Geobacter metallireducens GS-15: one gene and its partner. Each later gene encodes a partner of the first gene's protein in a complex. Links are inferred from orthologs where the notes say so. Each region holds a gene or a part of one and is shown on either strand. Other genes may lie near its edges.

Region 1 (2,918 bases):
TCCTCGCCGCGGCGCTCGTTCACCCAGGAACGATGGGTAAGGGCCTCAGCCAGGAACTGCCGATTGACGAAGCGGTAGCCGATGCCCGCCTCCAGTTCAGTCGCGCTCTCCTGAACCGCGCTTTTGTCCTCTACGCCCCGTTCTCCCATGACCAAACACTATAACCTGAATCCGCCGTATTTATCAATAATTATGCGACTTGTCGGGGATTTTTGCCTTGATTTACCCTTGCCACTTCCCTATAATTCAGCTTTTACAAAATGGAAGGGCAATGCAACCCCCATGGGTTTTTTCATCACATTCGAAGGAATCGAGGGATGCGGCAAGTCGACCCAGGTCCGACTGGTCGCCGAACGGCTCAGCCGGGCCGGCCACGGGGTGGTGGTGACCCGCGAACCGGGAGGATGCCCCATCGCCGACGCCATCAGGGCAATTCTTCTGGACGCCCGCAACAGCGCCATGGTGCCCATGGCCGAACTCCTCCTCTACGCGGCGGCCCGGGCCCAGCACGTGGCGGAGGTGATCGAACCGGCCCTGGCAGCGGGGAAGATCGTCCTCTGCGATCGCTTCACCGACTCCACCATGGCCTACCAGGGATTCGGCCGCAAGCTGGACCGGGAACTGATTGCCCAGCTCAACAGCCTGGCCGCCGGCAGCATCAGACCGGATCTGACCCTCCTTCTGGACTGTTCCGTGGAGACGGGGCTCGCCCGGGCCATGGCCCGGATCAACACAAGCAGCGCGGCCCGGGAGGAGCGGTTCGAGCAGGAGTCCATCCTCTTCCACGAGCGGATCAGGGACGGCTTCCTCTCCCTCGCCGCTGCCGAACCGGGGCGGTTCGTGGTTCTGGACGGCAGTGGCGGCATCGAAGAGACCGAGGCCCTCGTGACGGAGGCGATCCTTGCCCGCCTTCCCGCATCCCCTGCAAGGAGGTAGGCGGTGCCCTTCTCCCGCGTCATTGGCCAGGATACCCCCGTCAACGTTCTGCGGCGTGCGCTTCGCTCCGGCAAGACGGCCCATGCCTACCTGTTCGAGGGAATCGGGGGATGCGGCAAGGGAACCACGGCTCTCGCTTTTGTGGAGGCTGCCTTCTGCGGCCGGGATGATGGGTGCGGCACCTGCCCCTCCTGCCGGAAGATGGCGACGCTGCAGCACCCCGATCTCCACCCGGTGGAACCCGACGGGGCGTTCATCAAGATAGACCAGGTCCGGGAACTCCAGCGGGAACTGGTGCTTCGCCCCATCGAGGCGCCGCTCAAGGCATGCATCATCAGGGATGCGGACCGGCTCAATCCGGCAGCAGGCAACGCCCTCCTGAAGACCCTGGAGGAACCGCCGGGCAATGCCCTGATGATCCTCCTCACCACGAACCTGGACGGGGTCCTTCCCACGATCCGCTCCCGCTGCCAGCTCCTGCGCTTTGCGCCCCTTCCCGAGGAGCTCATCGAGGAGCGACTGGTGGCAGCCGGACGGGACCGGGCCGCAGCACGCCTTGCCGCATCCCTTGCGGGTGGAAGCCTGGGGAAAGCCCTTGGGGATGAGGAAGCGGACACGGTGGACCGGCAAGCGCTCCTGGAACGGCTCAGGACCCTCTCCCTCAGCGACACGGCCTCCCTCTTCGCCGCTGCCGAAGAGATGGCCGCCAACCGCGAACAGGCCCTGAAGCAGTTGGACGTGCTCGCGTCGCTTCTGCGCGACATCCTCCTCATCCAGGGGGGGAGCGATGCCGTGGTCAACCGCGACATCATGCCATTTCTGGAAAGCGAGGCGGCGCGCCTGTCGCGGGAAAAGAATCTCGAACGAATAAGCAACACCATGGAGGCCCGCCAGGCCCTCATGCGCAACGCCAACCCGCGGCTCACCCTCGACGTGCTCCTGATGCGTCTGGCGGGGTAAACGCCGCTTGTATTTTTTTCGGAGGACAACTTGGTAAAGATTGTGAAGGCCCAGTTCCACACCGCCGGCAAACTCTACGACTTCGGGGCGGGCGATCTCGACCTCAAGCCGGGAGACAAGATCATCGTCGAGACAGAGCGGGGGCGGAGCATCGCCACCGTCGTCACCCCCCCCCGGGAATACGAAGAGGCCCATGTACCCGAAGGGCTCAAGACCGCCATCCGGATCGCCGAACCGTCGGATCTCGCCTCGGCTGCCCGCAACGACGCCCGGGAGCAGGAAGCCCACGCGTTCTGCCTCCGCAAGATCAAGGAGCGGGGGATGGAGATGAAACTCGTCAAGGTGGAATACCTTTTTGACGGGAGCAAGGCCATCTTCTACTTCACCGCCGACGGGCGGGTCGATTTCCGGGAACTGGTCAAGGATCTGGCCCATCAGTTCCACACCCGCATCGAGATGCGTCAGATCGGCGTCCGTGACGAATCGAAGATGATAGGCGGCATCGGCATCTGCGGGCGAGAACTCTGCTGTTCGTCGTTTTTGCGCGAGTTCGAGCCCGTATCGGTCAAAATGGCCAAGGAGCAGAACCTGGCCCTCAACCCCACGAAAATCTCCGGACAGTGCGGCCGACTCCTCTGCTGTCTCGGCTACGAGTACGAGACCTACTGCTCCCTCAAGAAATGCCTTCCCAAATGCGGTAAAGTTGTGAAGTGCGGCAGCACCGAAGGGGAAGTCATCAAGCAGAACATCATCGAGGGGACCGTCTTCGTCAAGACCGACGACGACCGGATTGTAGAGCTCAAGGGGGAGAGCATCAAGCCCGAGGACATCTCGGAGCGCCCCAAGTCCCCACGCCGGGAGGGTGGCACTAGGGAGAGGGAGAAGGAACCGCAAAGCTCTTCCGACAATCAGCGGCGGGAAAAACCCCGGGACCGTGAGCAGAAACCGGGAGACGACGGCGAGCAGCGCCGGGAGCGCGATACTAAAAAGAACCAGGACCAGCAGCGCGGAGAACGCGGCAA
Region 2 (3,020 bases), 2.6 Mb from region 1 along the record:
GAGCCGCTCCAGGTACTCGATCTCCGCCATCTTAAGGGCCAGGACGAAGCTGCGCTGTTGCCCCTGGGAGCCGTGAGTGCGGATCACCCGGCCGTTCAGGACGAAGTCCACGTCGTCCCGGTGGGGGCCCACCACGGTGGTTCCCCGGCGGAGTTCCTCCGCCTCATGGGCCCCGAAGAGAGCCAGAAGCGCGTCCGTTCCCTCCCGACTCACCAAGTCGGGGGTAGTGAGGTGGGGACGATAGGCAAGCCCCGCCTCTTCCTCGCCCCCGGCAATCTCCCGGTAGAACCGTTGCACCAGCGGCTCTATCTCGGCCAGGTATCCCATCCGCTTTACCATGAGCCGGGTACCCGCTTCGGCCAGCTGTCCGGTCCAGATATCGAGCCCTTCCCGGCTTCCCCGCTTCAGCAGGGCGTTGCGCTGCTTGAGGAGCCGGTGGTACTCGTGGTGGAGGAGCAGGTACCCCAGATCTCCGCTGAAGATGGCCCGGTCCAGGTAGCGGCGCCGGAGGTCCGGGCCGCTGCGGGCCATGGCGATCTCCTCGGGGGAGAAGACCACGGCGTTCACGTTGCCGAAGAAATCGGCGAGCCGGGTCACCGGCTTCTGGTCGACCCTCGCTTTGCGGCCTTCCTTCCCCAGGTAGAGGGCGATCTCCCTGCCGACCCCGTCCCGCTCGGCCCATCCCCGCAGGAGCGCATGGGGGGTGTTCCAGCTGACAAGATCAGGGGTCTTGGCGAGGCGAAACGACTTCATGGTCCCCAGGAGATAGATGGCCTCCAGGACCGAGGTCTTCCCCTGGCCGTTGGCGCCGTGGAGGACATTGAAGCGCCGGTCGAAGCGGATCTCCGCCGCGGCGATGTTCCGGAAGGAACTGATCTGGATCTTCGTCACAAACATGGTGTTTCTATAGCCGAAAGAACGGCAAAAGGCCTCTCCCGGGGAGGGGCCTTCGCCTTCCGTGCCTGCCGGTTACTGTTTCCTACAGCCGCATCGGCATGATCACCGCGGTGAAACCGTCGACCGCGGCCGGTTTCACGATGGCCGGCGACAGCTCGTCCCGGAGGACCAGCGCCACTTCGCTCTCGTTGAGGACCGCCAGGACGTCCAGGAGGTACTTGGCATTGAACCGGATGGAAAGGGGAGGGCCGCTGTAGGCCGCGTCCAGTTCCTCCGACGCTTCCCCCAGTTCAGGGTTGCTGGAGGAGATGATCATCTGCTCGCCGTTGATCTCCATCCGGATCCCCTTGAACTTCTCGCTGGAGAGGATCGACATCCGCCGCAGGGAGTGGAGGAACGGATCCCGGGCCACGGTCACGATCTTGTCGTTGGCCACGGGGACTACGCGGGTGTAGTCGGGGAACTCACCGTCCACGAGCCGCATCACCACCACGGTGTTCCCCTTCTTGATGACGGCGCTGTTGTCCATGAAGCCGAGGGCCAGTTCTTCGGTGGTCGCCTCCTCGCAGATCTTCTTGAGCTCGAAGATACCCTTCTTGGGGAAGATGACCCCCTTGGCCATCTCGGGCCCCACGGCCCCGTGGAATTCCTTCTCGGCGATGGAGAGGCGGTGGCCGTCGGTGGCCACCATCCGGAGAATCGGTTTATCATCTTCAACGGTGGCCTTCACGAAGGTGCCGTTCAGGTTGTACTTGGTCTCGTCGAAGCAGATGGCGTAGGCGGTCTTCTCGATCATGTCGGCCAGGAGCGCCCCCTCGATCCGGATCAGGCTCTCTTCGTTCACCTTGGGGAAATAGGGAAACTCCTCGGGGGAAAGGCCGACGATGCTGAAATGGGCCTTGCCACAGCGGATTTCCACCCAGTCGTTCTCCTTGGTGGCGAAAGAGATGGCTTCCTCGGGGAGTTCCTTGACGATCTCGTAGAGCTTCTTGGCCGAAACGGTGATTCGTCCCTCCCGGGTCACAGTCGTCTCGTAGGAACTCTTCATTCCCACTTCCAGGTCCGTGGCCGTCAGCTCGATCCGATCGGCATGGGCCTCGATAAGGACGTTGGAGAGGATCGGCATGGTGTTCCTCTTTTCGACGATTCCCTGGATCTTCTGGAGAGCCCGGGAGAAGGTTTCCTTGTCGATCTTGAATTCCATCGCTCCTCCTTGTCAACAGATGCAGATTAGTATGTTTATGCTTTTTTAAAGCTTAGTAGAAGCAATAGGGGCTGTGGATCCGGGGATAACCCGGTAACTCACGATAGTAACACAATTTTTATCAGTACTTCCCTGTTGACGGCTGCCGGGTTATCCCGGAGCGGACGGTCAAGGATAGGAAGGTTGTCCACAAAGGGTCCCTCCATTCACAGGGTTGTCCCCTTTAGTTCAACAGCCCCTTGCGCAGGGTCTCAATGGTGCTTTTCAGCTCGAAATCCTGGGAGAGGAGCTTGTCCACCTTCTTCACCGAGTGGATGATGGTCGAGTGGTCCTTCCCTCCGAATTTCTCCCCGATATCCGGGTACGAGGCCTTGGTCAGGTCGCGGCAGAGGTAAATGGCGATCTGGCGTGGCACCACCAGCGCTTTGAGGCGCTTGTCCGACTTAAGCTCCGCCACCTTGATGTTGAAGTGGTCGGCCACATACTTCTGGATCATCTCCACGGTGACCTCTTTGGTCTTGTCGACGATGATGTCTTTCAGAACCTCCCGGGCCATGTCAAGGGTGATGTTCTTTCCCGTGAGGCTCGCCACGGCGCCGAGGCGGATCAGCATCCCTTCCAGCTCCCGCACGTTGGTGCTGGCGCTGGAGGCAAGAAAGAGCGCCACGTCGTCCGGAAGGCGGATGCCGTCGGAATCGGCCTTCTTGCTGAGGATGGCCACCTTGGTCTCGGTGTCCGGGGGCTGGATGTCGGCGATGAGTCCCCACTCGAAGCGGGAGCGGAGCCGTTCCTCCAGGCCGGGGATGTCCTTGGGAAACTTGTCCGAGGTGACCACGATCTGCTTGTGTGACTCGTAGAGGGCGTTGAAAGTGTGGAAAAACTCTTCCTGGGTCCGTTCCTTGCCGGCGATGAACTGGAT

Evidence for each region. Proteins that work in one complex are often made in the same cells at the same time.
Region 2: the proteins of holB (region 1) and dnaN are in contact, whole or in part, in a cryo-EM structure (PDB 8GIZ), measured with the Escherichia coli proteins. The link is inferred for Geobacter metallireducens GS-15 from one-to-one orthologs.

What each region holds. Positions count from the first base shown.
Region 1 is NC_007517.1:2,626,282-2,629,199, forward strand. What follows is about bases 72-2,917. They hold holB (DNA polymerase III subunit delta'), read left to right. Parts: upstream 72-939; coding sequence 940-1,896; downstream 1,897-2,917. Other genes in these bases: rnc (ribonuclease III), read right to left, coding at 72-149; tmk (dTMP kinase), read left to right, coding at 283-936; ricT (PSP1 domain-containing protein), read left to right, coding at 1,927-2,917. In the rest of the region: more of rnc, read right to left, coding at 1-71; more of ricT, read left to right, coding at 2,918-2,918. UniProt on the Escherichia coli protein: Part of the beta sliding clamp loading complex, which hydrolyzes ATP to load the beta clamp onto primed DNA to form the DNA replication pre-initiation complex.
Region 2 is NC_007517.1:918-3,937, reverse strand. What follows is about bases 41-2,988. They hold dnaN (DNA polymerase III subunit beta), read right to left. Parts: upstream 2,102-2,988; coding sequence 980-2,101; downstream 41-979. Other genes in these bases: dnaA (chromosomal replication initiator protein DnaA), read right to left, coding at 2,325-2,988; recF (DNA replication/repair protein RecF), read right to left, coding at 41-897. Outside these bases: more of recF, read right to left, coding at 1-40; more of dnaA, read right to left, coding at 2,989-3,020. UniProt on the Escherichia coli protein: Confers DNA tethering and processivity to DNA polymerases and other proteins. Acts as a clamp, forming a ring around DNA (a reaction catalyzed by the clamp-loading complex) which diffuses in an ATP-independent manner freely and bidirectionally along dsDNA.